DNA from 3 places in the Dyadobacter sp. HNCC25DJ187 genome. Region 2 is predicted to be linked to each of the others. Evidence: riboswitches for the same ligand, from Rfam matches in the RefSeq annotation. Region 2 holds a riboswitch; each other region holds the start of a gene.

Region 1 (10,530 bases), on a different contig from region 2:
ATCCAGTCCCACCGCATTGCCTACCTGAGATGCTTTGGTGTTAGAATTCGTAAAAATAAAAGCAATCCGTTTTTGGGAATTGGGTAAATGTTTCAATCTGGCAAATCTTATCGCCAAACCAGCTACACGTTCCACACGGTCTTCCACAGCCTGATATCCCTTCGCTTCTAAACCTTTCTCCTTAAATGAAACCGGAACGGAAATGATGCGCCCGTCAAACTCGGGAATTGCGACATTCATAGCCGTATCCAACGGATTCAATCCACGTGGCGAAGCTTCCCACGGGCCTTTTCCCATTCCACTTGTAATGGCCTGAATAATCGGGATGTCTAATCCGGTAAGTGCTTCGGAAGATTGGCTGGCTGTACCCGCAGGCTTAATATCGGTAATGGCGAAGGAAATGGTATTGATCAGCACGTCGGTTTCTACGCCTTCTGACTGCAACAACTCAAAGGCATACGGCGCTCCGGTTTCAGGATTCACAGATTTGAGTGACGAAGTAAATACAGGCAACACATTTACCTTTTTGTCCTCCAATGCCCGGATCATCGCATCTATAAAAACTGTATTTCCGCTCAGCCAATGGGCACGGTAAAACGTAATGCCGACAGTTGCCCGAGAAGAATCAGCATATTTCAACCAGTCATTCAAATCCGCGTTTTCAGGCAGATCAGGGTGATAAATTCCGTGCTCCGGTAAATTGGCTGGTGCTTCTGCACCAAAGCCGGTCATCAGAAAATGATCGGATAAATAATGTAGCAAAGCGCTGAAATTAACATGGCCACCCGCTTGTAAATAAGCCAATGTTTCATGTAAAACCGCTGGAGACACGGTGGACACTGCGGCAAATTCAGGATTCAGATCGCCTGCACCACTCACCACAATCAGATGCTGCTGACGCTGCTTCGCCTTATTGACGAGTTCTCCAAAACCAGGTATACTGCTTAGCCGGCCATGAATTCTTACCACAATGATTTTGGCTTCAGCAATTTCTCTTTCGAGTAACTGCGCCATCTGCGCTTCACTTTTGATAGCCAGCAAACTCATTCCCAGTGTCTTTGGAAACTCTTCCGGCAATATTTCCATCGCCCTGTTTAGCGTCAGCAAATCCGTATCTGCATGCGTCAGGAACACAATTCCTTCAGTGGGCATTGGAACTTCACCAGCAATGGTGGAAGTTTCTGAACCTTTCCAGGTATAGAATTGAAATACATATTCAGCCAGATCAGCCGGCGGCACCAGGTAGCGATCCGCCTTTACCATACTTTCAATATAATCGAAAATGGCGACGATCTGCCAGTCGGCATTGATGGAATGAAACCAAACCGAATGTCCGTCAAACAAAAGCGTAACTACATTCGCGAGCGTGCAAGGCCCCAGACAACCGCCTTTGGTCATATGCACCACGTTTCGCAGCTTTCGTCTCAGCCATTCATTTTTATAAAGGTCCACCGGCACAGGTGCATAGCCCCGATCTACCCTTCCGCAGCAACAAGCGTTGTAGCAATAGGACAAATGTCCGCGTCGCTGTACAAGGTTAATCGCTTTACCATCCGAACGTGTAACCCGCTGTCTTTTAATCTCTTTCATAAAGTCTCAGTTTCCGGTTTCCCAAAACACTCTTGTATCAACTCCTCAATAAATCCGGTTTGTTCGCCCCAGTATACATGCATGTAGGTGGCGAAGGTGTTATTTTTTCTGTAAAAAGGCGTGGCTACTTCTACGCCTTTTGCACTACTTACCTTTATCTCAACAGCGTTTTCATTTTGCTCTGAAAATGCTGAATAGTGAAATTCATGTCCTCTAAATTCCAAATTGTTCCAACGGGCAACACGGTATCCCAAAGTCATTTTAACTCCGGACATCGTCGTGGCTAAATTGAGCACGCCGGCCATTTTGAAAGTGTTATTTTCTTTATCTGTAAGTTCATTTCCGAGATACATCATGCCCCCACATTCAGCATAGGCAAGTCCCCCACCATCACAATAGCGCTTAATATCGCCCAGCATGGCTTGATTAGCACTTAATTTTTCCGCAAACAATTCGGGATAACCGCCGGGAAGATATAGAAAGTCGGTGTCAGGTAAAGCAGAGTCATGTATCGGGCTAAACCAGGTGATCGTTCCAAAACTGGAAAGCACTTCAATATTCTGATGATAGGTAAATGAAAATGCTTCGTCTTTTGCAATAGTTATCCTCAGTTTTTCCTGGCCAGGAATACTTGTAAATTCTCCACTTTCCGTTTGTTTTCTTTGCGTAATTTCCAGTAGTCTGTCGATATCAATCGTATCAGACACTGCAAGCGCCAAGTTTGCAATAATCGATTCATAATCCGTTTCAGAGGAAATATGTAATCCGAGATGGCGCGAGGCAATAGCTAAGTTTTCATTTTTAGGCAAATAACCCAGTGCTTCAATCCCCACATCTTCACATGCTTCCTGTAAAAACCGATAATGACTTTCGGAATTCACAAAATTAAAAATCGCGCCAACCACACGAATTCCCGGATAAAAATTTTTAAAACCATATAACAAAGGCGCAGCAGAGTAAGCCATCGATTTGGCATTGATTACCAGTATCACGGGAATATCCAGCAATCCGGCAATGGCTGCACTACTTCCTTGCATTCTGTCCGCGCCATCAAAAAGCCCCATTACACCTTCTGTCACACACACATCAGCAACTTTCCCATATTTAAAGTACAGCTCTGATACATGATCTTGCGAAGCCATAAATGTATCCAGGTTGACACTCGCATTTCCTGCTGCCTGTGTATGGTGAATCGGATCAATATAATCAGGACCACATTTGAAAGGCTGCAAGTGCATTCTCTTATTTTTCAAGGCACGAAGCAAACCCAGCGTAAGTGTGGTCTTACCTGAATTACTCGACGGCGCTGCAATCAAAAAATGCGATGATGCTTTCATATGATCAACCTTTTGAAAAACCATTTCTTTTCTGCCATTTCTTCAGCCATTTCCAGGATAACACCACGCCGGTAACACTCACCAATAATCCCCCCATCATGAAGAGAATAACAGTAACATCCCACAAAGGACGTCTATATAACAGGAAACTGAAATCAAAACTATGCAACCCATGATACAGCCAACGCTCCAACCTGCTCAAGTGCTCGTGTTTTAGCACAATCTGTCCGGTTTTAAGGTCAGCATAATACCAGGTTTCATCTGGCGTATCCAGCTTTACTCTCAAAACAGGTAGTCTTTTCTCGTTGTTTTTGGAATAATAGTAATCGTCGTACTCCGTCAGCAAAATTGTTTCAACAACCTCATTTTTCGTATTCAGATTCTTAATCCCGGCAAGTAGTAAATCCTGCTGAAAACCTGTTATTGGTTTGGCAAGTGAATCATCTGCCGCGAGTAACCTGGTGTTGAACTCATCCTGATAAGCCAGCCAATAGGGTTTACCAAAAATTTGCGTGTAGTGTAATTCTTTGATTTTTAATTCTGTGCTGAGCTTTACTGCCGCGTCGGGGATGGATCCGGTAAATAATTCAGGCTTCATGATACCGCCAGTCCACTTGTCCGATTCTTCCGGATTAAGTCTTGTGAAAGGAGCCCAATCCCAGGGCGTCATAGAAAGTAAGCCACTGAAAACCCAGGTAAAGACAAAAATTCCGAAAACGAATCCGGTGTAGTGATGCCAGCGAAACCAGCGTTTCTTATAGGGACTGAATGCTAAAGATTTGGAATCCCGTCTTTTGTAACGTACAAATCCCATCACAATTCCGGCAATACACATGATCGAACCCAGTGTGGATGTCCAGATGATGATGTCGTTCCAGAGTGGTCGGTTTCTCAATAAAATAGTCGGGTAAATCCAGTGCGGAATCGGGCCGAGCCAGGCCAGGAATCGCTGTTTGGCATTCACTCGTTGTACCACCTCACCGGTTTGGGTTGAGACATAAATGTAAGTTCCGGCAGGATCGTCCATCGTGAGGCGATACACAGGAACGCCATATCCCATCGACCGCGCAGCTGCCATCCACTGGTCAATTTCTGTCAGTTTTTCAATTTTGGAAGGTGTGCTTTTTTGTTTCTCAAATGCCGTTGCGAGCGCTATTGCCAGCGTAGAATCTGTTCCTGCAAACAGCTCTCCTGTATCAGCAAATATGGCTTTATACTCGCCCTTCGTTGTTGTGAAGCGGTAAACCGGACGATCAAGCATCATACCCAATCGGGCGATTCTGAATGTATCTGTTACGCCCGCCTGCTCCATGGCCTGTTTCAGATTGAACTTTGCGTTCTGAAACTGAGCCACAGGCAAATTCTGAAGACGCTCATTTTGCCGCATGGTCGGGTATTTGACATACATCATCGCAAACCCCGACAAAAACCAGATTACAAAAAGCAAACTCAACGCCAACCCCAGGTACCGGTGAACAAGCAGAAAAAATTTAATAAGATGTTTCATGGTATTCCCATAGGACGGGATAAAAAATAATTGGTGAGCAGATACCTCCCGCTCACCAATGCTGTGTATCTCTTATAAACTGTATCTGATACTCACCAGAAAATTCCTTGTAGGGCCAGGCGAGAACTGATTGGCAAAAATGGCATTTGCGAAATACTTCTCGTTGAATACATTATTTACGTTCAGACGCAGACCCACTTTACCAAAACGATAGCCCAGGGCCACATCCGCCAGCGTATAAGCAGGCAACACATATGTATTGGCGCTGTTGGTAAAAGTTTCGTCCATATAATTGGCTCCTGCACCGAAATTCAATCCTTTGAATGCCGAAGTCTGGAATTCGTAGTTGATCCACACATTCACAAGATTTTTAGGAGCAAAAGCAGTTTGTTTTCCTGCCACACTATTCACTTCACCGTCGGCAAATGGAAGGTATTTGGCATTGGCAAAAGTATAACCTGCTGTGATGTCCAGGCCTGCGATCGGATTGCCATGAAGTTCGGCTTCAAATCCTTTTGATTCTGCAGAACCCACGCGTTTCAAAATGCCACCTGGCAAGCTTTCAAGCTGGTTGTCCTTGCGCATGTAATAGAGAGAAAGGTTTCCCGACCATCTGTTGGATATCTCCAACCGGCTTCCGATTTCAGCTTGATAACCTGTCTCGGGATCAAAAGTTTCTCCATTAGGTGCTACTCGGCGGGAAGGCTTAAAATATGTTGAATAAGAAGCATATACAGACAAAATTTCAATCGGCTGATATACCAATCCCAGACGATACGTAAGTGCTGATTTAGAGATTGTAGATTCTGCTCCTTTTTCTGTTACATTCCTGTTTTCATCGACTTTATCCGTGTAGTATCTTCCATCAAAAATATCGTAACGCAGACCGGCCAGCGCTTTCAGTTTTTCCGAAATAGTCAGAAAATCCTGGACGTAAATACCATGGACATTTTCCATTGTAGCGCGGTAATTGGTGGTACTGTAACCTCTGAACCCCTGATTTTCTACCGGATTATTCACCGGAATGGTCACATACGATCCCGGTCCGTACACATTCGCGTTGTAGGTCTTACGATCCAGTAAACTCAGTGAATAACCAGCCAGCAGTTTGTGCTGCACGTGTCCGGTATTGAAATCGTAAGTCAGTTCAAGCTGATTTTGTAATGGCTTGGTCAGGTGATTGAAGTAATAGGGAAATGAGCGCGTAATCGAATCAAGGGTTGAATTGAAGGTCAGTTCTTCGGTAGAAAAATAGTCTATATTATCGTCATAGTAAGACAGCTGATTAGACAGCCTGAGTCTTGAATTGATCTGACGCACATACTTCAACTGGAAATCGTAACGGGTATGTTTCAGAAAATCCTGAGGATCATTGTAGCGTGTATTCACATTGAGGCCAGGCGCCAGTTTGCTCCCTGCCAGCATAGGAATACCGGTTTCGGTGTCGTAAATATCCTTGTTAGCCCCAACTGTGAGATAAAAAAGATCCTTTTCAGTGGGCGTATATTCCAGGGCCAGATAGCCATTGTTTGTATTAGATCCCGACTTACGATAGCCATCTGTATCTGACATTCCAAAATCGACGCGATAACGTAATTTATCATTGATAGCACCGCCAGCCCCTGCCCGGATCCGACGCGTATTAAAACTTCCGTAACTGGCAGAGAAATCTGCTTTCAAGCCTGCAGTAGGCCGTTTACGTACAATGTTAATGATACCACCCAATGCGGAGTGACCAAACAGCACAGAAGCTGGTCCTTTCAGTACTTCAATACTTTCTACATTGGCAAGATTGGTATTGGGTGCACTGGTGGAAATATTGTGGCGCTCATCACGCACTCCATCTACCAGAAGGACAAAGTTGGAGAAACCACGTATTGTAAAATGCTGAAATCCACCGTAGGTATTATTAGCGCGTACACCAGTAGTATTTTTCATGGCTTCGCCCAAATCATCAATACCGCGTTGTTCGATGGTTTTCACACCCACAGATGAGGTCGTAATGGGAAGGTCTCGCAATGGAACATCCATTTTATTGACAGACGAAAATGTCTGTACTCTGGCTGTACTCACCATTACTTCAGACAACTCGTTGGTCCGGCTGTTGAGCTGGTATTCCAGAATGGTTTCATTGTTGTTTCTTACCTCAATGTTCTCCTTACGGGCATCATATCCTACTCCGCTTGCCAGAAAAGTATATCGTCCGGCTGGTACATTTCTAAACTCAAAACGGCCTTTTTCATCGGTAATAGAGGCGAAGGAGGTATTTTCCAATCGTACATGAATCCCGGTCAGAGGTTCTCCGGATTCGGTTCTGACGAAGCCTGATACACTTCCTGGCTGGTCAGCAAATGCACCGGCTGTTACCAGCACAAAAAACAGAAATAACGTGAAATTCAGTAAATTTTTACCGTTTGATGTTGGGGAGATTTGTTTACCACTACCAGTTCGCGGATAGCAGCTTTCTTCGTTTTGCATACTTTTAACTTTGTTATAGATGAGTTAAAAGCTCCTTGCAGATTTTACCTGCTAACGCGAAGAATTAAAGAGAATGTGGAAGTTGCTTACAGGACATAAGCATCAACGGTACAAGGCACGTTGCCATGCAACCGGTTATTTCCATACCAGACTCAGCTTTATTTCGCGAAAGCATTGTCAACAAAAAAAGGCAGGTCTCCTGACTTGTAACATTTACATCGTACTTCCCGGGAGAGGTCAATTTTAAATGAGTGAATGATAGAATATCTTTTTCAAATAACTCTTCATTCTTAATTTTTCATTCATCATTTCCTCATGGTCCCAGTGTACATCTTCTGATGCAAACTTTGGTGTTACTTACAGTTGCGCGACAGTTCGTGATTTTCACACGATTCCCTATTAATTCACTGGATTAGTAAAACCCTTTTATGTTGGAAAAATATTGTAAAGAACTTTTCAGGCCGCAAAGGTAGGATTATAAATTGTGAAATGACTAGTTTTGTGCGTTGATTGGTTTGCACCCCTGGTGCGATTAATAGGGAATCCGGTGAAAATCCGGAGCAGTACCCGCTGCTGTAAGTTCATAAAAAGAGATCCTGGCGAATAGAGCCACTGGGAGGAATTAAGTTAAGAATGAAGAATTAAGAGTGAGTTCCAGAAGTTATACGTTTAACTCTTCATTCATCATTTATAATTCATTACCACCTCCCGGGAAGGCGCCAAGATCTGAACGAGCCAGAAGACCTGCCAGTTTACCATATTTCCGTTTTGCTTTCGGGAAGAAAAGCAAGTGGCATAAGGCTGGCATTTTTTGTCTGGTCTTCTCCTGCATTTCCCCCCGGCTTTACGGATAAACGAATCATCTTGCAAAACGCAAGTTATTTTATCCAAATCAAAAATGATTAATCTCTTACTGGTAGATTCATTACTGTTAGGCGTTCAACACTCGTTCGAACCAGACCACATGGCTGCCGTATCTGTATTGGCGACCGACGATGCCAAAAGTCCATCGCATCGCTGGAAACTCATCTGGCGCTCTTCCCATTGGGCTTTGGGACATTCTTTTACGCTGATCCTGTTTGCTATTTTAGTACTACTTCTCAAATCATCCGTATCCCTTGACATTTCGGATAAGGTCGAGACGCTTGTTGGTCCACTGATGATTTGGCTGGGTATCGTAGCGATCAGAAGAAACTTTAAAACACAAACTGTCGAGCATACCCCGCTCGCCGAAACCACCTGGAGCCGCTCATTTGTAGTGGGTATGTTTCATGGATTAGCCGGAACAGGAGGCGCCTGTGCTGTTGCACTTACACTTGCAGCCAGCGATGCGACAACTGCTGTTTGGATTATTGTTTTGCAGAGTGTGGGGATTATTGTCTCCATGTCGGTTTATGGCTATTTCTTTGCTTACTCCATTAACAAATTTGCAAAACGAAAGGAATTCTTCCTGACAGTCGTGAACTACGTTGTGGGTACATTTTCTATTATCATTGGCCTCATAACCCTCTATGAAGCCTTTCAGAGTTAAATATCAAATCTATCCTACCGTTATCACCAATTCATTTATGTATATAAAATTTTACAAATTCGCATTGATTAACGGACTTGCCAGTCTGATCGCAATACCCGCTCTTGTGAGTGCGCAACAGATCGTTCCCGACTCATCCGCAGAGAATCTCCTTAATCCCGTTGTAGTTACCGCTACCCGTTTTGAAACAAAGAAAGACAGGATTGCTCAGCAAATTACACTCATATCCAAGGAGGATATACAGATGACACCGTCTCTGGATCTGACAGATATCGTCAGAAAAACGGCGGCTGTGGATGTTATTCAATATCCCAACTTATCGTCGGGAATAGGTATCCGCGGGTTTCGACCTCAGTTTTCAGGATTGAATCAGCGTACGCTATTGCTTATTGACGGACGCCCTGCCGGAGCAACCAATTTATCACAGATCAGCCTCAACGGTATAGAAAGAATTGAAGTGCTGAAAGGCCCTGCATCTTCGCTGTACGGTTCACAAGCTATGGGCGGCGTTATCAACGTCATCACCAAACGATCAAAAGGAGCTACACAAGGCAATGCATTTCTTGAATATGGAAGTTTTGAAACGTTGCAGGCTGGTTTCAATGCTGGCGGAAATCTGACAAACAAACTGGATTATGACGCTTCCTTTTCCTATTTCGAACGAGCCAGAGATTACAGAATTGGAAAAAACAACCTCTTTAGGAACGCATTTGGATACTCCGATGCTCAAAAGAATTACACAGCACAACCCGTAGAATCCGTGGACGAGACTACAGCCGACGGACAACGCAGACCATTCACTCAGCTTCATTATTTCTCAGGATCAGCACGGCTTGGCTACCAGATTACAGATAAATGGAGAGTGGATGTAAGAGGCGAGCGATTCCAGGCGAAGGATGTGGAATCTCCTGGAGAAATATCGTCGGGCAGCACCGAAGCCAGTAAAAAAGATATGGATCGGTCAGCACTGGATGTAGCGCTGACCGGAACAATTGGCACACACAATCCATCACTTAAAGTGTTTGGTTCTGAGGAAAATACTAAAAACTTCACGCTTAACGTATCCGGCAAACCTGTCATACCATTCCGCTCCGCGCAAATGCATAATGCATGGAAAGGTATCCAGCTAAAAGACGTGTGGAAGATTGGACAGCACGCAGTCACTTTCGGATATGATTACCTGAATGCATCGACCACCAGTCGCCGATGGACGAATGATACCACAGAACGTGCGCCGACACAGCCTGCTTATGCGATTATATCCTCCGCATTCTTTGCACAGGCATTATTGAACTTCGGAAAATTGACCGTCCAGCCCGGTATCCGTTATGACAATATCACATTTGACGTAAAGGAAACAGCATTGCTTCCAACTTATCAGTCAGGTAAAAGAACAAACCCTTTCACCAGCCCAAGCTTGGGAATCACTTATGAATTGATCCCGTTTCTCAGACTGAAAGCAGCAATTGGTCGTGCCTTTGTGACAACCGATGCATATAGCGTGGCCGGATACAACGAAATCAGAGACTCAAGAGGACGTATTGCAGTAACTGCCGGAAACCCTGACCTCAAAAACGAAAGTAGCGTGAGCTGGGACTTGGGTTTAAGTCTGAACAAACCCAAATCCGGACTTTCGGCAAGTGCCACTTACTTCTCTACAAAAGTAGATAACCGGATCGCAAAGATCATTACTACCGTGAACGAACCTTTGCCAAATAAGGATGTTATCGTCTCCAGAGCCACTTTTGTAAATGCAGCTGATGCTGAGATCAGCGGTTTGGAAACGGAAATCAGCTATGATTTCGGTGTATTAAACAACTACAGATATGTGCTCAGAGCATTCTGGAACGGTACGTCTATACTGAACGCCAAAGAACTGATTGTGGGAACCGATGCATCTTCTGTTACGCGTGATATCCAGAATGTGGCCAGGAACACATTCAACTACGGTGTGGAATATGACAACATGAAATGGCTGAAAGTACGTCTTTCGGGTAGGTCTGTAGGTACGCGTACAGACATCGACTACACAGATCCGATCAATCCTGAAATCGAATATCCGGCCCATATGGTTGCAGATTTCACAG
Region 2 (10,530 bases):
AATGCAGCATGATGTCGAGCTTTTACTGGAAGAAATTTGCCTCTCAAAAAATAATCAGACGTTGAATTATTATAAAAATCGCAATCAGCTGATGACGGATTGTTATTAAAATGACCGGAAAAGAACGATTTTCATATGGTTTGATGAGCATTCTGATGATAGGATGCTCATTTTCCTGTTATGCCCAGTTGCTGGTAAAACGGCAAATGACACTCATGGGATCTTTGTTTGATATCAGCGTAGTCGCAAAGGATTCTGTCCGGGCAAATGTTGCAATTGACTTGGCAGTTGTCGAAATTGAAAGAATTGAAAATCTGATCTCCGAATGGCGACCTGATACTCAGATTTCCGAGGTGAACAGAAATGCAGGAATCAGGCCCGTAAAAGTAGATCAGGAAGTGTTTGCCCTGACCAAAAGAGCCATTGATTACTCCCGAATGACCGATGGTGCATTTGACATCAGTATAGCAGCTATGGATAAGCTATGGCTTTATGATGGCAGTATGACCCATATGCCTGATTCTTCCTTGGTACAACAGTCAGTAAAAAAAGTAGGCTATGATCATATTGTTCTGGATAGTAGCAATTCCACAATTTATCTGTCCCTACCGGGTATGAAAATTGGCTTTGGCTCTATCGGCAAAGGTTATGCAGCGGATAAGGGCCGGGAAATTTTGCAAGCTGATGGTATAACAGGAGGGATTATAAATGCGTCAGGAGATCTTTCAGCCTGGGGAGAACAGGTAAATGGTAAACCCTGGAACATTGGTGTTACAAATCCTTTTAAAGTCAGAAAATTTGTGAAAATTCTTAAAATCAAAATTAGTTCAGTAGCTACTTCCGGAAGCTATGAAAAGTATGCTGAAATAAATGGGAAGCGTTACTCGCATATCATTAATCCTAAAACAGGCTATCCATCTACCGGCCTTACAAGCGTTACTATCGTTGGGCCAAGTGCTGAATTTGCCAATGCCTTAAGCACTTCTATCATGGTCGTTGGTGTTGAGGAAGGTCTCAGATTAATGAACAGCTATCCTGACTATAAATATGTTTTTATAACTGATAAGGAAAAAATAATCCGAAGCAGGAAACTATGATCTTTTAAAGAGGTCGGAGGGCTGATTACTGAACTTTAAGTGTTTTGAAGCAAGAAGGTGCTATTTATCTGGCTCAATATGAATCAGAATATTTCCGAGCTCAGGAAAGTTCTTTCTCAGCCTATCCTGCAATTTATGAGAGAGGATGTGCCCGTCACGAACAGGAATATCGCCGTCAACAATGGCATGAAGTTCAATGTGGTAAGTCAATCCCGCTTTTCTGATCCAGCATTTTTCGGTACCTAAAATTCCCGGTTCTATGACGGAGATTTCCCTTATCTGTTGCTCCAGCTCATCGTATAGATTTTCATCCATGATTTCCGCTAACGCCGGCCTGAAAATAGAGTAGCAGTTATAAAGAATAAAAACAGCGGCGAACAAAGCAGCCCAGTCGTCGGCGGACTCATAACCCTGCCCCATTATGCACGCGATGGAGATTCCTATAAAGGCGGCTACAGATGTGATAGCATCACTGCGGTGGTGCCAGGCGTCTGCCTTGAGTGAAGAACTATTGGTTTCTATGGCTCTGGTCATCACCTTTCGGAATGAATATTCTTTCCAGGCAATAATGAGTGCTATTACAGCAAGTGTCCATGGCTCAGGAAGAGCATGCGGCGTACGGATATTTTGAATGCTTTCATAAGCAATAACTACGGCAGAAACAATCAGAAAACCTGCAACCAAAAAGGTGAAAAGTGGTTCAGCGCGTCCATGACCGTAGGGATGATTACTGTCCGCAGGTCGGCTGGTATATTTAAGCCCGAACAGAACCAACACGGATGCGAAAATGTCTGCGGTTGATTCGATTGCATCTGCCACCAATGCATAGGAATTACCAAAGTACCCGGCAGCTCCTTTAATGATAGCTAAGCCCGCACTGCTGAAAATGCTGAAATATGTCGTACTTATTGCTTTTTCGTGCGGACTGGGTTCTGGCATGTGAATGAATAAGGTACAGGATCAAATATACTAAAAAGTGGCTAGGAACAGCTGCCACGCAATTATTCAATGACCAGAATTTGTAAGCTTGAGGTACAAAAATAAGTTTTTCGGTGATACCATTTATCCATATAGCAGTAGGCAACAATTAATTCTTCAGATATAACCATATCGCGCCCTCAAAATGATTGATAAGGGCGTTATCAGACCCAAATTAATTTTCTTTCTGTATAAAATTTTAACGATAAGATGCCTATTCAGCACTGGATTGTAGGTCAAGATATGCTACAGATTTCCGTATTCCTTTCTCTATCAGCATTCCTGAGATCGAATTCGCCATGTCAATGGATGCTTCAATTTCTGTTTTGCGAATGGCAACGCTTTCAATATTGAAACCGAAAGGAATGGCATGTTCCACACAGTAAGCCGTAAGCTCAGAAGCTATATCCAGACAAACTCTGACTGATCTGTCAAGCATATCCTCTTCTGCCAGTAACTCTCTTTTTAGCTGCTCAGGTATATGAATACCAAGCCATTCCATAAAACTAAGTGTTTTAGGAGAGCCACACGCTGTGATGGTAAATATAATCGTCGGCGGATCTATCTGCTTACTTGCACAGCTCGCCGAAAGGTCTTTGACAACTTGTTTTGCATAGGCAAGGTCAAAAACACATTGAGAAATGAAATAGGATACACCGCTGTCCATTTTATCAAGCATTCTTACATCCTCATCTTTGAGCACTTCATGTCTTTCCGGAATGGTAACCGCTCCGATAACTGATGTTTCCTGATACGTTTCCCAGATTTTGTACGCTTGTGGTAAACTGGTTTTTACCGGAAAATCCGGTGCGGGAACGCCTACGAAGACAGGATGGAACTGATGTGCATGCAGTTGCTGAAGCCACTCAGATATCTCTTCGGGAGAGAACTTGCCGGCAGGACGATAAATGATCTTGGGCACATTTAATCCTCCTAAATGCTGAGTAGCAAATGTAAGTGGGTCCAGCGCATTAATAAACGGAAATGGCCTTTCCTCTTTGGTCCGGGCTGACTCGTCCTGTACATCATACACTACCAGTGCATCTATATCTAGTGACGACAAACGCTCTACTGTCTTATTTGCAATTTCCTCAATGCGCTCGGCAGTGGTACTGGCTTTTGGCGGAGTGATGCCATAAAGCATTACACCTGATTCCTTAGATTTTATTTTTTGTAGAAACATGATAGATTTCTATTGGCGGCTGTGCCTCTTCTATGTATTGTAAAGTAATAAGTGTTCTTTTTCTCCGCAGGTTTAGAATGCCTTTGTCTTTAACCCCGAAATATATTCAAAATATCTCTCACTATCTGCTTTCTTACCATTAATCCGTTTGTGTTGAGCCGTGTTTAAGTATAAGGTAATGTTTCAAACATACTCTTTAAAAATACTTTTTCCCGGATTCCTGTACCGATACAAATCGTCTTTTAAATAAGGCAGAGCAGTCATATTTGCCCTGCCTTATATCGTGTTATGCAATGATTGTTATCAATTCCCGCGCCTGCTTTGCTGCAGTTACCATATTTTCAAGAGCAGCTTTCGTTTCCGGCCATTTTCTGGTTTTCAAACCGCAGTCGGGATTTACCCATAAGTTCTGAGCCGGCAATAAATTTGCGGCTTTTTCCAGAAGTGAAGTCATTTCTTCCGTAGATGGTATGCGTGGTGAGTGAATATCGTAAACGCCAGGCCCAATCTCGTTCGGATAATCGAAATGAGCAAATGCTTCCAGTAATTCCATTTGAGAGCGGGAAGTTTCTATTGTGATCACATCCGCGTCCATAGCTGCAATGTGCTCAATGATATCATTGAATTCGCTGTAGCACATGTGTGTATGAATCTGAGTTTTGTCCTGTACACCACTGGCTGTGATTTTGAAAGCATTTACTGCCCAATTCAGGTAATGTGGACGTTGGGATTTACGTAGTGGCAAGCCTTCGCGGATCGCCGCTTCGTCTATCTGAATAATACCAATACCCGCTTTTTCCAATGCCTGTACTTCATCGCGAATTGCAAATGCGATCTGGTTAGTAGTCACTTCGCGGGGCTGGTCGTCGCGGACAAACGACCATTGCAGAATTGTCACCGGGCCTGTCAACATTCCTTTCATAGGTCTGTTGGTTTGTGCTGCTGCGAACGTACTCCACCGAACGGTCATGTCGGAAGGACGGCTTATATCTCCATAAATAACTGGTGGCTTCACGCAACGACTGCCGTAGCTTTGCACCCAACCATTTTGGGTAAACAGGAATCCTTCAAGTTGCTCTCCAAAGTATTCAACCATGTCGTTACGCTCGAACTCCCCATGTACCAGTACATCGAGATCAATTTCTTCCTGCCAGCGGATTGCATCAATGGTAGCTTGTTTGATTGCTTTTTCATATTCTTCCACAGTTAGCTCGCTCTTTTTGAACTTGGAGCGCAGTTGACGTATGTCATCCGTCTGAGGAAAAGATCCGATGGTTGTCGTCGGGAATGCAGGCAAATTGAAGCGTTCCCGCTGTATTTGCTGACGAACCGGAAAAGTACTTGTACGTTCAAAATCTGTGGTGGTAATCGCTGCTAGTCGGTCTTTCACTACTTGCTTATGAACTTTCTGGGAAGACCGTCTGCTGGCAATAGAGGCTTTGTTAATTTCCAGTATGGCACTATTTCCATCAATTATTTGCTTGAGATCGTTTACCTCGTCTAGTTTCTGTTTCGCAAATGCCATCCAATTTTTAATCTCAGGATCAAGTGCTGTTTCCAGATCAAGATTAATAGGACTGTGAAGCAAGGAACATGACGGCCCAATCATCACCCGATCAGAACCCAGTTTTTCAATTACCTTATTGATTTGGCCGATTGACTTTTCGTAATCGTTTTTCCAAACATTACGCCCGTCGACCACACCTAAGGATAAAATAAGTTGATCCGGAATGCATGTTAGGACTTCATCCAACTGGTCTGCTGCACGAACCAGGTCAATATGCAGAGCCTGCACCGGCAGATTGACAGCCAATGACGTGTTGTCCAGCAATGCATCAAAGTAGGTTGCTACCAGTATTTTAACGCCGTTCACCTGAGCAGCAATACTACGGTAAGCAGATTCAAACGCTTCTTTTTCTTTTTCAGAAAGATCGAGTGCAAGGGTTGGCTCATCCAGCTGAATCCATTCTGCGCCAAGTCCGGCAAGACGGTTGATAATTTCAATATAAACAGGTACCAGATTTTTAATGAGGTCAACTCTTTCAAAACCAGCTTCCTTTTCTTTTCCGAGCAGTAGGTAGCTCACAGGTCCCAACAGAACTGGCTTCGCTTTTTTTCCAACAACCTGTTTTGCTTTGTTGTATTCGTGGAAGATATTTCCATCTGAAACGCGGAACTGCTGGTTTGCTTTGAATTCCGGAACAATATAGTGGTAATTGGTATCAAGCCATTTGGTCATTTCCATGGCTGTAATATCAAGACCGTTTTTTTGGTAACCACGGGCCATAGCGAAATATACATCCAGCTCATTTTTTGTTTCCGCGAGAACTGCTTCATAACGCTCAGGTATCACTCCAAGCAAAATGCTTGTATCCAATGTTTGATCATAAAAGCTGAAATCATTACAAGGGATGAGATCAATACCGGCATCCAGTTGCGTTTTCCAGTTTTCTTCCCTGATCTGTTGACCTACTTTTTGAAGTTCGGTAACTTCAATTTTTCCTGCCCAGAATTGTTCAGAAGCTTTTTTGAGTTGTCTTTGTCCACCAATCCGCGGGTAGCCCAAATTTTGTGTTAACATTTTCTTGACTGTTTGATAAAAAAATAGTTAAAAATGTTTTGCACAACCAGGCAATGTTTCGCTAAATAAGTAATAATAGAGATGAATGGTCATAGAAGTAATAAACTCTTCAGAATCATATTGTTATTCGCGCAAACATTGTCTATCTGGTAACAGGCAGGTATCCTGGCTTATAACCTGGCGTTCGTCCTTCCCAATCCGAAAATCAGTGGACATACTTTGAACGACAGTGGAGATGTTAAATACAGTTGCGCGACAGCTCGTGATTCTTACACGATTCCCTTTTCATTCCGACTTTCATCAGAAACCCATTCCAGTGTTATGTAAAAGAACAATGAATTAGTCTATCGATTAGACTAAAAATCCTTACAAATCTATATATAAAGATTTTATTTCTGAATAAGTATAATTTTAAAGGATATAAAATCTATTAATAATTTGAATGTCTAGATTTTTGATCTTTTCGGATTGTTTTTTCAGTAAGAAATAGATAATTAATCTGTGTCGTCAGAGCGTAAGAGATCTTTTAAGGTTGAAGATATTATGTCTACGATACACCCGATTGTTAAGGAATAAACCAGATTGCGGAACAGTCGGGAGATCGTTTACCGCATCGTACTATCGGGAGCGTTTTCCTTTGCGTACACGCCGCCACCAAAGGAGAAATCCCGTGATAGAAAGCATTCCGGGTGTGATTCCGACGATTACATATAGAATTTTTACAACTACACCACCAAAGTTGCCGACATGCAGGGGAAATACTGCTGCCTCAAGTCGATCTGGTAATGGTTTTTCAATCAAACGGTTGATCTGCAGTATTTCACCGCTATGCTGGTCTAAGCGGACAGAATTGCCGCTACCCCAAATTTGCCATTGGCCATCCGCATATCCTCTCACTTCAAACTTGCGTTGAGGCTGGGTAGGCAGATACACGTAGGTAGGTTCCAATCCCGGTAAAGCAGCCAACGCCCTTTTGTACATGTCATCGGCAGATACTGACATCAGGGTATTTGGTTTGGTTGAAATCAATTCATTTTGCCATGTCTTGCCTTTAAATGCAAACATGTTCAGCCAGAATCCCGTGAAGAAAATGATCATGTTGATCAGCATAGACCACACGCCCACAATACGGTGAAGATCCGAGCAGATCGTTCGCCAGTTTTTTCTGTTAATTCGGATACGAAAAGTAAGCACCTTCCAGATCATCTTATTGTAAACAACAGCGCCGGTGAGCAGTGAAATCAGCATCGTAATTCCGAAGATAGCGGTAAGGGCCGCGCCCGGAACACCCAGTTGAAAGCTGAAATGAAACTGTAATAGCCATTCTATAAAGCTGGGTGTAAAATGGCTTGCGGGGCCTTCGCGGAGAATTTTACCGGTGTAGGGATCAAACGAGATCAGCGCCAGATCGTAGGTGAATAACCGGGTATCGTTAAAATAGATTCTGAAATTATAAGCTTCATCAGGTTTTGCATCGGGGTTGAGCCAGGCAATTCCGTCCAGATCCTGATAGCGTTTGGTAATCGTGTCGTAACACAGTGATAGCGCCTTATCTCTCTTCTCGTTCTGAGAAGGAATAACATGAAGCAGGTCTTTATTCAGGAATGAATCCAGCTCGGTACGAAAAACAAGTATGGATCCGCTGAGTCCCAGCAATATCAGAAACACACCTGTCACCAGACCAAACCAGCTGTGTAACGTAAACAGACTTCTTTTAATTGACACTTTAGCCATATTTCGGTCACGTGATATTGTTTGTTAGGTTCATTGCTCAAAATTTAATATCAGAAAGAAGGGCAATCAATGCCCTTCTTTCTGATTCACCATAGTTGATAACTCAACCCGATACGTATATTGAAAGGATCTCCGAGTCCTGCTGTAGTCATACCTGATCGGCTTCCTGTCAAGTAATGCCTATTGGTCAGATTATACGCATTTACCTGAAACACATATCGGTTACGATGGTAGGAGAGTGCTGCGTCAAATACGGTATACTCGGGAAAAAGGAAATTCTGGTTGCTGAGTAAACCAACCTGATTACTTACGTATCGCATGCCTGCTGCTGCTCCCAATCCTTTCAGCGTACCGGATGTCAGCGTATATTTTCCCCAAAAATTCACCTGATGCTTAGGAGCATTGGCGAACCGGTCGCCTTTCTTTCCATATGAAGAGGTGCTTATCAGAACGTGCTCATTGAAGGCGTATCCGGCAATCAGATTCAATCCTTTTAAATTACCTGTCAGCGAAAACTCTGTTCCACGGCTACGCGTGCCATCAATGGCGGCCTGGCGGTGTGAATTTTCCTCGGTCGGGGCAGCGGTAAGAATGTTGGCATAGTTGATCTGATAAAGAGATACACTGGCCGATAAGTGGTTGTCGATCAGGTCAGCTTTGGAACCAACTTCATATTGAGTAGATTGCCGGGTAGGGAATGGGCCGCCAGCTAGTATATTATTTGATGTCTGTGGATTGAAGGATTTGAGATAAGTACCGTAAATCGATACATTTTTTACCGGCAGATACACCAAACCTATTCTTGGAATCCATCCGGATGCTTCCAACTGGTCGCCCTGTTTGCCGTCTCTATCCGACAGTGGCGTTTCTTTTCCATGATAAGCATCATAGCGCAGCGACAAAAGAACTTTCAATTTCTCACCTACACTGACCTGATCCTGAATATATCCTCCTATCAGATTGGTAACACGCTTGTTATCATCGGATTCAATAACAGGCGCGGATGCGTCAGGAACACTTCCTGTATAATCGGGATTGAGGATAGAAATCCTTGTAGAGCTTTTGTACTGGTAGTCATTTTTTGTCCAGCCATATCGGTTGTAATCAACACCGGCAACGATCTGATGACCGAGTAAACCGGTTTTTGCTGTGTAAGTGGCGTAGGCTGTCGTTTGCAAACTGAATCTGTCTGTTTCCCAATCCTGATATCCCCGACTGATGGAATCGTTGCGGATTCTGCCCGAAGGGATATGATCTGTGTAGTCAAGCGTATTTCTCACAATGCGCTGTACGACATTTAGTTTCAGGTTCTGGCTGACCTTGTGGTTGAAACTCAGCGTGGCGGATGCGTTGTGGGTCTTACCATAATCCGTAGGGCTCTGAATGGTCAGATGGTGAGGGTAATAATTAAAATCAAAACTGCCATCAGGCCGGGAATAGATATAGCTCCCGTTGTCGTACTGATGCACCGCCTTCTGATAAGCATAGTTTACCTCCAGATTGACCGATGTATTATTGTTGACCAGATAAGTCAGAGATGGTGCAACAAATAAATTCTGTTTATCCTGGTAATCCCTGAAACTTTTGGAACGGTCATAACCAACAATGGCGCGGTACAAAAGCTTTTTATTTTGGGTAAGCGGACCAGTGAAATCAACCGAGGCCCGTCTGAATGCCCAGCTTCCCAGAGATAGTTCAATGCTTGCCTTTTTCTCGGATAAAGGCTGTTTGGTAATAAAATTGACAACACCTCCCGGAGAACCTTCGCTGAACAAGGCGCCAGAGGGCCCGCGTAGCAATTCTACCGATTCTATATTGTAAAGCAAAGGCTGCTGACTCCATAAAAACAGGTTTCCACGAATTCCGTTATAAAGTAAAAAGCTGGCATCATTGGGTGAGTAAGCAGTAAAACCGCGTATTTGAAACGAGCCGTTTCCATTGTTGGCTTTCATGCCCGTAAATGTGCCTGCGATCTCGTTGAGTGTAAACGCCTGGCGGTCTTTCAATACCTGTGAACCCAGCACTTGTACCGATTGAGGTGTTGAAAGTAGCGGTGTATTCAAGCGTGTTGAAGTTCCCGATGCCAGTACTTGATAACGGTTTTTACTGGTTGTAATCACCACTTCTTTCAATTCCTGTCTGCTTTCAGAAAGTTGCAACGTAATAAATGGATTTTTTCCTTCTGTAATACGCAAATGCTGCGTGTAGGCTGTATACCCAATATTGGAAACCGACAAAATATAGGATCCCGGAATAACGCCGAACAAGCTGAATCCACCCGTGTCATTCGTAGAAATTCCCAGCGTGGTATTCAGAAGTTTGATACTTGCACCTGTAACAGGTTCCTGATCTGCATTGATGATACGGCCGCTGATCGTTCCTGATCCCGGTTGCGCAAGTGAATAGCTTCCATTGATGATCGTCAACAGAAAAAGTAAAATATATTGAAATTTCATTTGAGTAATATGAATAAAAGCCTGTTGCACAGACATGCTGAATACAACAGAGAACGAAATGAGTATTGAATTTACAAGACGAGCACTGCAGCCTGAAAAGGTTGACAGCAATAAACACGGATAAAAATCAACAGGTATTGCTAACGGTTCTTCATGTCATGTTTTATGAACAGCAAGAAGAAAGTCAGTGGATGAAGTTCATCGTGTCAACTCGTGAAAATGAAGAGAGGTCAGGCCAAACAGGGTGGTGGTACCAGAACTGAGAGGTGTGCCTGGTAGGCGTTCAGTTTGTAAGTAAAGTTTACCCGACGAATATTTTTGAAATACCCTGGTAAGAATTGGAAGGAGGTAACAGCATATGCGAATAGCTGAACGACAGGCAAATTATGAACCCGGTCACTGGTTTGTTTATCCTCTTTCTCTTGTTGGGCTTTTAGAGTTTTGGCCAGATAGCACTGTCCGTTACAATTTAACTGCGGTCTGTCGCGGTTTTCGCATAAT
Region 3 (10,530 bases), on a different contig from region 2:
CCATGCTATTACGTTTGCTACGATGGCCGATGAATACCATATCAAGAAAATCGAAAAGATGATCCGGATGGAAATTCCGAGAACAGAACTGCCGGATGAGGTAGATATTGCACCTACTCCTGCGCCTGAACGCCAGGATATGTTACGTGAGATCGACAACCAGAAAAGGAAAGAAGATCCGACATTCCTGGGAGCGTTCCATGAAAAGAAGAAGGTTTACCGACCCGCCATGAAGAGCGTTGCAAAAAATCAAAAGTCCCGCAATCGTAACCCCGGAACACGGAATAATTCAACCGGACGATCCAAAAGAAAATAATACAATACAAATCGGATTATTCCGTTTATCTTGGACAATAGAAAACCTGTTTCTCTATTAAAGCTTTATGAAAGATTCTTTTATTTTTTGGCTTGCCCTTTTATTACCTGCGTTAAGTTCGGCCCAACAAACTCACCTGGCCAGTGCAGGTCAATCTTCTGATACCAATGTGGCTGCAAAAAAGCCTTTGGAATTAAAAGAAAGACGAGTTTTGCCTCTTTTCGGAGAACTCAGTAAGACATCTGAACAGATTGGTGAAGAAATTCAATTTTTGAGTGAGTGCGACAAATCCTTTTCCAGCCGTACTGAAGCCAGCAGCTTTTTTTCTGCGCGGGCCTGGGAATATCTTCAGGAAGGTTCTCTTGATACTGCATGTTACCGTTTTAATCTGGCTAATTTGCTGAATGATAAGAATGTTGAAACATACTGGGGCCTTGGAGTAGTATCCTACCAACGTCAGAACTGGGTAGATGCGAAAAGAATGCTAAGCCGTGGAGTGGATCTGCAAGGGGATAACGTACCTCTTTTGGTTGACCTGGCAACTGTAGATCTGAAATTGTACGAGTTGACTAACAGAAAGGAAGAACTTAACGAAGCTGCTACTGTATTGAAGCACGCCGTCAGTCTGGATTCAACCTATGCGCTCGGGCAGTACAATCTCGCGCTCGTACACTACAATCTGGATCAACCAGATGAAGCGTGGGTACATTTGCATCACGGACGTAAGCTGGATTTCAGTCAGATCAACCTTGATTTTATAGAATTGCTAAAGGCTAAAAGGCCTGATCCTGAAGGATTTTTTAAATAAAACGATATAGATTTAAAACCCGGTAAGTTTCAACGCTTAGCGGGTTTTTCTTTTCTGCACTTTTCTGAATATATAGCTGTTCAAAAGAATGAATAGCACTACTGCAATCAGGATAAATACAGCATTCCACATAAATGAGAAGCCTATAAACTTTTCCGAACCGTCCAGGCTCAGTTCGTACCGGATACCGTTCCTGTCGGCGGTAGTTGTTTTCTGGTTAAATGGCAATGCATGTGCATAATCATCGCGTCCTACCAACTCATTGTCAACATTGATATAGCCATAGGTTTCATTCATTCTTACCATGGAAAGGCCATTCTGAAAATAGGAAGCGAACTCATATTTCAGAGGAGTACGGACTTTCCCGGTTTTGTCAATATGCCCGAACTTTCCGTTGATAGCCACCGCAGCTCTGTCTTCCGCTGTGAAACCACTGGCTTCATCATATAAAAAGGGAATCCGAACCTTACCGGTTTTATCAATACAGCCCCACTTGTTATTCTTTTTGACCCAGAATAATCCGGCAGTAGGTTTGCGTGTATCTGTAAATTCAAAGCCCGTGATCATCTCTCCGGTAAATACATTGATGAATCCGTAACGGTCACCGTATCTCACCCGCTCCATACCCTGACCTGAGAATTTATATTCCGGATCAATATCATCCAGTGCAACCGGAATACGCAAAATCATATTCTTATCGATAATCCCATACTTCCCTTTGTACAGGAAATGGTATATCCCTTTGGCTTCTTTGATCTCCTTTTCTATATAAGGACTAAAATTCCAGTTGAGCAGATAAAGCTCTTTTTTCTTCCACCAGATAATGTCCTCTTTCGTATCGCGGTTACAGACGAAATCAACTGTCGCTTTTGAAATCAGAAAGTCATCTTTGAATTTTTCAATGGGTATCCTGTAAATTTCTTTGCCGGTGGTGTCAATATAAGAGAGTCCGTATTGCTTACCAGTTTGATACATTACCCAGGTTTTTCCCTGGTAGTATTTATCTGTACCCAAATATATAGGCTCTACAACTACCTTTCCTTTTTTATCAATAAATCCATGTAAACCCTGTTTGGATGCATTAGCTTCCATGGGTACAAACTCGGCCAGACCGTTCGAGAACTCACCTATATCCCGATAAGCCGGGGTTAGCTTTTTGCCATTTCTATCAACCAGGAAAGAAGCATAGTCCCGACAGTTTACATCAATTTTTTTGACTACAAATATATCTCCATACTTCTGGTGCTCGGAGTATTCTTTGAGCCAGGCCGGACCCGAAGTAGCGGGTTGTTGCGCTTTCGCAAAATGAAAATGGAAAAGAAGAAAACCAAAAAGGAAGATTCTACCTGGAATTGTTGAGCTATTCACTATACTGACCTGTTCATTTCCGAATATATTGACAACGACGAAGATACCAATAACTGATTTGAATGAGCAAAAGTTTGGGTGAGAACTTCACGCCGGTCTGCGAGACCCGGTCTTCGCGACTCGGTCTGCGAGACCCGGTCTGCATGACGAAGTCAGGCTGAACGGATAGCACTGGATCAACCGTTCAGTCCGGCGATGCCGTACAGACCGGGACTGATCCGCGAAAACCGGGTCGCTAACAAAAAAAGCGATCCGCCGGGAAATACCCGACAGATCGCTCAAACTCTGTATTACCTAAATCTTCAGGCTTATCTGAATACGAATCCAATTGGATTAGCCCCTACTTTAACTGAATCTACAACTGATCCGTCCGTACGGTAACGAACCGCGTAACCCGACTGCACATAAGAAGGCGTGACGCCTGCATAAATCAATCCTTGTTTCGGATCTACATTTAGTCCTGTAAAGTTCCTATTGATAAATGGCTTAGAAACATCAATTACTGAATCATCTATGCTTACTTTATATACCTGACCTTTTGTACCAAAATCAGAAGTCAGCATAAAGAATATCGTCCTTTTGTCCAGGCTGAAAGTCATGTTAGCCACCAATTTGGAAATATCGTTACCTGCATTCAGTGTTCCTTTTGCATAAGTATCCAGGCTCACTTTTGAAATACTGCGACCAGCACCTACCCAAAGCAAGCCATTTGCATCGATTCCAATCGGTGAAGGAGCACCGTCAAATTCTACCGTTTTCACGATTTCATCTGTGTTGATATCAATGACTGTAAGAGTCTTTCCATTCGTATAATCAGTAGTTCCTACATATAATTTACCGGCATGAACCAAAACATCTTTTGGCCCTTTGGCAATATTGATCTTTTTCGTAACCCTATTGGTATTGAGATCAATCACTGCGATATACCCTGTTGAATAAGCATAATCACTGTTAGTTCCCCAGCAGGAAACATACAACTTCGACGAACTTGCGAAAGCCACGCGCATTGGATTTTCAATATCAGGAGCACCAATCGAAGCTATTTTCTCCATGGTATTGGCATCCACAATCTCCACTTTATCCTGCCCTGCAGCACTATTATCCACGGCAATAGCACCTTTGCCTTCCATAAACGCATAGCCCTGAGCTCCACCCTTTAGATTTCCCCCGTTTACGGTTGCATATACGTCCAGATCCGCCTCTCTTTTTTCTCGCTTAAAGAATGATAAGCTTCCATTGTTATCCGACCAGTTTCCTAATGTCGTTACAAAAACGCCATCCACATAATCGCCTTTTGGTGCGGGATCGCTTTGGTTACAGGACCAGACTAAAAAAGACAGTGAAGCGGCTAAAATGCCCTTAGTAAGTTGTTTTTTCATATTCATGTTCAAATTTACTGATTCATCCGGTTTTCACCGGTGTTCTGATGGTGATTTATAATGTTGATGTTTCTCATTCAGCTTCCTGCTGACTTCACAGCAGAAGATCTGTAACTCAAAAGTAAATTAACAGCAAAACTTCTTCCCGGCATGGCGTTGCTTCTTACATTCAGGTAGAAGGTATTACTGATGTTATTCACCTGCCCTTGCACCCGAAGTTGCATATTGCCGAAATTACAATTGGTTTCTGCCAAAATATTAGCCAGTATATAACTATCCAGATATAACGAATTATCGGTGCGCGTAAATCTCCTGCTCACAGCCAGCAACTGGCCGGAAAGGCGGAAATTCCGGTACGCTCCGAATAAATTGACATTACCTGAATGCTTGGGCGTGTACGTTAGCTGCTTGCCTACAATATCTACTGCGTAGGCGTCGTATACCTTTTCCTGAGAACTGCGGGTGTAGGTGTAATTCACCTTTGCGCCTGTTTTGATTCTGCCTAAAGCAGCGTTCCAGCCTGCCTGTAACTCTATTCCTCTCGCCAGCACTTCATGCAGATTCTCTACTCTGAAACTATTACCGGGATTCCAGTAACTCCAGTTTTTGATACGATTATGATAGGCTGTTGCTGAAAAATTAAACAATTGATGACCAGCTACATATTGCTGCTCTAAACCAACCTCTTTGTTAAAACCACTTTCAGGTTTGATATCAGGATTGCCCAACGCTTTCCAATAACGTTCGTTGAGTGTAGGAACGCGGTAGCTTCGGGCGAGCGATCCTTTTACCCTCAGTGTGTATCTACTCGTCCGTATCAGCGGATATTCGGCTCCCAAAGAAGGTGTAAACGGTGGCTGGAAACCTGTCACAAACGCCTGTCGAAGATTCGCAGATACCAAAAGACCTGATGCCGTTTCCCAGCGTGTAAGTATAAAGAGATCACCCCGGTTCTCTGTAATTTCAGGGCGTTCGTATCCGGCAACCCTCGTCCGAAAATGGGTAAATTCGCCTCCGCTCTTCATCTGTATAGTCCCTGCATTTCCCACATTCCAATAAAAATCCTTCTCGATTCTGCTTCCCAGCTTGTCCGTGACGGCATGATCCAGATTAGAATAATCACCCGTAGCATAGTCGATGATATCCCGCACCCAGGAAGTCCGCACCGAAAAATCATTCCATTGGTATTTCAGCATGGTCCGGTATGCCGCTGTTTGGGTGAGTTCTCTCCCGGCCTCATTTTGAGGGTTGATCGTCAGGGCATTGTCGGTAAGCCACACATGGGCAGATAATTCGTGGTTATTGTTTGAACGAAGGAAAATGTCCTGTACAAGACCTTTCTGAAAAGTACGGGTCGGCAGCAGCGGCACACCCTGGCGTAAAGGCTCAGGGAAACTGTTTTTCATACTACCATAATAGATAGCTGTTTTTCCTGAAACAGTCCAGTTGCCCATCGCTGTACCATATTTGGCAAATACCTGCGTCTGACTATTTCGAAAACTCTCCTGCTGCCTGCCTATTGACACGCTGAAACCCTGTGCAGGAGCTGCACTATTCAGTAAAATACTTCCACCTACTGCGTCTGTCCCGACTATACTCGCAGCGGAACCATACTGAACAGCAAGCTGGTCAAAACCGGCAACGGGAATGGTGGAAAAATCGGACTGCCCTAAAGTTGGAGAATTGATATTGAGGCCATTCCACAATAGCGCGGTATGATTGGCAGAGGTTCCGCGAAAGGAAACAGTAGTGAGCGCACCCGGACCGTAGTTTTTAAAAGCAAGAGCTGTATTGTAAGCCAGTATATCAGCCAGATTCTGAAATCTGAACTGCATAAGCGTAACCGAATCAATTTTCTGCAATTTCAATCCGCTCATAAAGCGCTCCGGAGCCGTTCCCCTTACTATAGCAGGAGCAAGGACAATAGAATCCTTTTGAGCAAAAGACTGGTACGAAAGAGCACAGCCAATTACACACAGCAGACAAACATAAAAACCAACCATTTTAAACACCTTTAAACCAGATAGAAATACCATAATCCGGCTCTTCCTCCGAAAGCCGTTGTATCACAAGATGTGTTCAGGCAGGTCTCCTGGCTCAGTCCGATGATCTGTTGCCTTCCCGGAGCATTGTCAAAAGAAAAAAACCGAACGAGATAATAATTCTATCATTCGCTCATTCTTTCATTCATTGTCTCCAGTGGCTACGAAGATGCAGATTCATCTTTGATGGACTGTACAGTTGCGGGGACAGCTTTCGCATTAAACGAAATTCCCTTTTAAGCTTCTTTCTCATTTAGAGAGCATAGCACCAAAACAATACAAAAGTAGTGAATATTGAGGAGCTTACACGAAACTAAGATTTATCTTGTAATAGTGATTACACAGAGAGCCACAGAGAAAATCTGATTAGCAAGTGAGAAAGATCCGATTGGAAGTATAAACTCTGTGCATCTATTTTCATCTCTATGTACGTCTGTGTAACGTAATACTTACCTCGTAGTAGTGATTGCATTTTGTCGTCTGAGCAGTACCCCTGAGTACATTAGATAGAAATTCCCTGTTACATAAAATCGCGTAGCGATGTAATGTTGGTAGAAATCTGAGCGGTTGCGGTAATTACATCTAAATCCCGTCAGGGATGTAATATCAAATACCAGGGAACTATTTCTCTACCGATGTTGCATACCTGACGGCACTTTAAGGAAATCTGCACCCCAACCTTGCTACCAATATTACATGCCTCACGGCATTTTAAAAAGGTAAACTCTGCGATTCTCTTTTTGTCTCCGTACACCTCTGTGTAACCTAATCTCTATCTTTGTAAAAATCTTATTTCCCTTGACTGCCACAGCCGACAACCGCTTTACTTTCCCAGAATCTCAGAAAGGCATTATCCTGATGCTTGGAGCGGCATTTTTCTTTTCGCTTACTTCAGCTATATCCAAGCATATCGGAAAAGAATTCCATATAGTACAGCTTGTATTTTTCAGGAACATTGTCGGGGTTATATTCATTTTATCAAGTATCCGTAATCGGCCATTAGAACAAAAAGGAGGTGGTAAACTCGGACTATTGATTTTTCGCGGTATTGTAGGTACGCTTTCGCTATACCTGCTGTTTTACGCCATCCAGACGCTGGGCCTTGGACGTGCATCCACCTATCAATATACTTATCCTATTTTCCTCGCCCTGCTATCCTGGCTGCTCATAGGAGAAACGCTGAACAAAAGAGAATGGGCGGCTATTTTCATTGGTTTTAGTGGTATACTGCTTGTCTTCAGGCCTGATCTTTCGCTGCTGTGGCGGGACAATGTGCTCGGACTTGGTAATGCAGTATTGACTGCGATCTCGTATGTCTCGATCCGCCAACTTGGCTGGGTGTATGATTCCCGCGCTATTATTTTATCTTTTATGCTGAGTGGCATACTGATGCCGATTATCTCCATGCTGGTTGGAACCTATTTTCCAATGGACGGGCTGGATTTCCTGATCGGTACATTCAAATGGCCTGAAACCGCCGGCCAATGGCTCGCTTTTCTTGCATTGGGATTGACGGCTTTGATAGGACAGAAAATGCTTACACAATCGTTCAGCTACGATAAGGCCGGACGGGTTGCCGCCATTGGCTATTCCAATATCCTTTTCTCTGTGCTGATCGGTTTTTTCATGGGAGAAGCTTTCCCATCCATTTCTTCGCTGGCTGGTATGGGGCTTATTATTGCAGGAGGGATTATGGTATCACTGGCTAAAACCAAGCAGGTATGAGCCTGTCCGAGCTAAAAACCAGGTTCATGGATGAATCCCAGGCCATCAGCCAATTAATTCAATAAAATCTGCGTTATCCACCTATACGTACAAGTTATCAACATGAAAAAGCAGTTTTCCATCTATCCGCTCATTATTCTGGTAATTGCAGTCCTAACGGGCTTCCGTTCTGATGTAGCAGAAAAACCGGCAGACGCCATTCAATGGCTGACGATCGAACAGGCTTATACCAAAATGAAGTCGGAGCCACGCAAGATTCTGATTGATGTGTATACTGACTGGTGTGGTTGGTGCAAGGTAATGGACAAGGAAACTTTTAAAAACAAAGCGGTTGTCGACTATATCAATAAAAAATACTACGCTGTCAAACTAAATGCCGAGCAGAAGGAAGCGATTACGATTGGGTATAAAAAATTTGTGTCGCAGGGCCGTACGCACGAACTGGCGCTGGCACTCACCAACAATCAGCCAAGTTACCCTACCACGGTTTTTCTGGATGACCAGTTTCAGATGATACAGCCTTTACCAGGCTATATGAAAGCGAAGGAGTTCCATGAGGTGATTACGTTTTTCGGAGAAGATTACCACAAAAAGGAGCCTTTCGAAACGTATAAAGGAAAGACGTATCCGGGATTGTACCCGGCGCGGTAATAGTTGGTTCAACCCTTACAGGGTTGCGGGTTTGTGACTAAAATTTCATGACCCCGGATTTTCATCCGGGGCTATTCATATTAAACCCTTACAGGGTTATCTCAAAAGTCCGTCGCCTTAAGTAAATTAAACCGCTTCGCCCTCCTGCATTCTTTCCGCATTTTCAGCGATACGCAGTCTTTCGATAAATTCGGCAATGTCTCCTTCCATTACAGCAGGAAGATTGTACACGGTGTAACCAATGCGGTGATCGGTAATCCGGCTCTGCGGATAGTTATAGGTACGGATCTTATCGGAACGGTCGCCACTTCCCACCATCGTCTTACGTTGTGAACTGATCGCGTCGTTATGTTTTTTAAGCTCTATTTCATACAAACGTGAACGCAGTACGCTCAAAGCCCTGTCTTTGTTTTTCAGCTGAGAACGTTCGTCCTGGCAGCTCACCACCAGACCCGACGGAATGTGCGTCAGACGTACCGCTGAGTACGTAGTGTTTACCGACTGTCCACCCGCTCCCGACGACATAAAAGTATCGATCCTCACATCGCCCATATTGATTTGTACGTCGACTTCTTCTGCCTCAGGCAATACGGCTACTGATGCTGCGGAAGTATGGATACGTCCCTGAGATTCCGTTTGCGGAACACGCTGCACGCGATGTACTCCGGATTCAAATTTCATCTTTCCATATACATCTTCACCCTCCACCTTCACGATGATCTCTTTATAACCTCCGTTGGTACCTTCCGTAAAATCCATGATAGATGTACGCCAACCCATTTTCTCAAAAAACCGTTGGTACATGCGGAACAAATCACCAGCGAATATGGCAGCTTCATCACCACCTGTCCCACCCCGAACTTCGAGAATGATATTACGGCTGTCATTAGGATCTTTTGGAATAAGCAACTCCTTGATTTCCTGTTCAAGGATCTCCATTTTTGGATTAAGCTCATTGAGTTCCTCCTTGGCCATTTCCCTTAAATCCTCATCCTTCTCGTTATCAATCAGCTCCTTGGTTCCTGCAATATCTTTTTGCAGTTTCTGGTAAATGGTATATTTATCAACGATCTTACCCAGGTCCTTGTATTCCTTACTAATTTTGGAATAGCGGGTAGAATCCGAAACGATCTCAGGTTGGATGATTTGTTGCGAAACCTCTTCGAAACGCTCCTTTATAGCTTCTAATTTATCTAGCATGATAATATGGTATCTTGGGGCATGCCCATTTGGGGCACAAAGATAAGGAATATTCAGTTTTGAATGCTGAATGACAGCGTGAATGAAATCTTCCGGTCTGGGAAATAAGGATTAAGAGCCAAAATAACCACCTTTGCATCGCATATTATTGTTCAAATTCTGTCATCATGAAATATCCAAAATACGAGTTTATACGGTCTTTTGCTTATACCGTAGCAGTGCTGGCCATCCTCAGCGGCTGCCAGGCAAAGCGGCTTGAAAATACCAAAGAACTTTCCAGGGAGATCAAGGCGTCGCAGATCAAGCGCGTGACCACCACCCAGCTGATCTATACCATCGACGAATGGGGTAAAAAAATATCCAAAATCACAGAAAAGACTCTTGAGAAAGAACTGGCCGCCAATCCTGAAAAAGCGACAGCCTACTGCAAAGACCTATCCCAAATCCCGCTCATCAGCGCCATGGAAAAAGAATACGGTGTACATATTCAGCTATTGGGAGAAGTAGATATCACCAATAAAGACCTCAATCCAAAAGAAAAAGAACTGCTGGAAGCCTACCTGTATAGTGCAAAAGCCAAGGCAGCAGTGACCGACAACGTACAACAACTAAATGACACCCTCATCGTCTACAACGTCCCCGCTACCGCCGAAAGCCCCGTCTGCAAAGCCTGTATGCCTACCCAGGAAACGCCGTTCGCCGTATGGAGATTATTGTTTAATAAAAAGGATATGATTCGGAAGTTGGATGCAAAGGCGTTGAAGGAGTGAGGGAACTTTGTTTCTTATTTAACTGCTACAAATATCGCAGTGCTCTGCACCTTCGCTCACTATACTATATCAATACATTGCCCGTTCGCCCCGATTTGCAATCGGGGGTAAAACGGCTGAGTATTTGAAAAGTGGCTATTATCTAATCCCAAATCCCTTCAGCCCCTAATGAAACAACTTACAGAATACATCCTACAATTCGGCAACCTGAGGCCTCAGCAAATCGAACTCATCACCAGAAAAGCTACGGAGATGGAGTTTCGGAAAGATG

Evidence for each region. A riboswitch is a leader RNA that binds a small molecule or an ion and turns the genes downstream of it on or off. The one in region 2 is predicted to bind cobalamin.
Region 1: another riboswitch for cobalamin. It lies ahead of AC1XUE_RS16615 (TonB-dependent siderophore receptor); the one in region 2 lies ahead of metE (5-methyltetrahydropteroyltriglutamate--homocysteine S-methyltransferase).
Region 3: another riboswitch for cobalamin. It lies ahead of AC1XUE_RS22380 (TonB-dependent receptor plug domain-containing protein); the one in region 2 lies ahead of metE (5-methyltetrahydropteroyltriglutamate--homocysteine S-methyltransferase).

Annotation. Positions count from the first base shown of each region.
Region 1 is NZ_JBXHAT010000002.1:1,344,188-1,354,717, forward strand. Features, by position in the region: gene cobN (cobaltochelatase subunit CobN) at 1-1,590, opposite strand, end outside; gene AC1XUE_RS16605 (cobyrinic acid a,c-diamide synthase CobB) at 1,587-2,927, opposite strand; gene AC1XUE_RS16610 (PepSY domain-containing protein) at 2,932-4,434, opposite strand; gene AC1XUE_RS16615 (TonB-dependent siderophore receptor) at 4,507-6,912, opposite strand; cobalamin riboswitch at 7,085-7,353, opposite strand; cobalamin riboswitch at 7,407-7,678, shown strand; gene AC1XUE_RS16620 (hypothetical protein) at 7,811-8,443, shown strand; gene AC1XUE_RS16625 (TonB-dependent receptor plug domain-containing protein) at 8,481-10,530, shown strand, end outside.
Region 2 is NZ_JBXHAT010000001.1:1,286,767-1,297,296, reverse strand. Features, by position in the region: gene AC1XUE_RS05315 (PepSY domain-containing protein) at 1-109, shown strand, start outside; gene AC1XUE_RS05310 (FAD:protein FMN transferase) at 111-1,097, shown strand; gene AC1XUE_RS05305 (cation diffusion facilitator family transporter) at 1,158-2,036, opposite strand; gene AC1XUE_RS05300 (methylenetetrahydrofolate reductase) at 2,290-3,258, opposite strand; gene metE (5-methyltetrahydropteroyltriglutamate--homocysteine S-methyltransferase) at 3,545-5,839, opposite strand; cobalamin riboswitch at 5,978-6,165, opposite strand; gene AC1XUE_RS05290 (PepSY-associated TM helix domain-containing protein) at 6,458-7,573, opposite strand; gene AC1XUE_RS05285 (TonB-dependent siderophore receptor) at 7,660-10,029, opposite strand.
Region 3 is NZ_JBXHAT010000003.1:250,127-260,656, reverse strand. Features, by position in the region: gene AC1XUE_RS22400 (DEAD/DEAH box helicase) at 1-316, shown strand, start outside; gene AC1XUE_RS22395 (tetratricopeptide repeat protein) at 384-1,124, shown strand; gene AC1XUE_RS22390 (WG repeat-containing protein) at 1,161-2,492, opposite strand; gene AC1XUE_RS22385 (YncE family protein) at 2,801-3,871, opposite strand; gene AC1XUE_RS22380 (TonB-dependent receptor plug domain-containing protein) at 3,949-5,874, opposite strand; cobalamin riboswitch at 5,937-6,201, opposite strand; gene AC1XUE_RS22375 (DMT family transporter) at 6,712-7,638, shown strand; gene AC1XUE_RS22370 (thioredoxin family protein) at 7,741-8,289, shown strand; gene prfA (peptide chain release factor 1) at 8,416-9,489, opposite strand; gene AC1XUE_RS22360 (hypothetical protein) at 9,657-10,259, shown strand; gene AC1XUE_RS22355 (Crp/Fnr family transcriptional regulator) at 10,428-10,530, shown strand, end outside.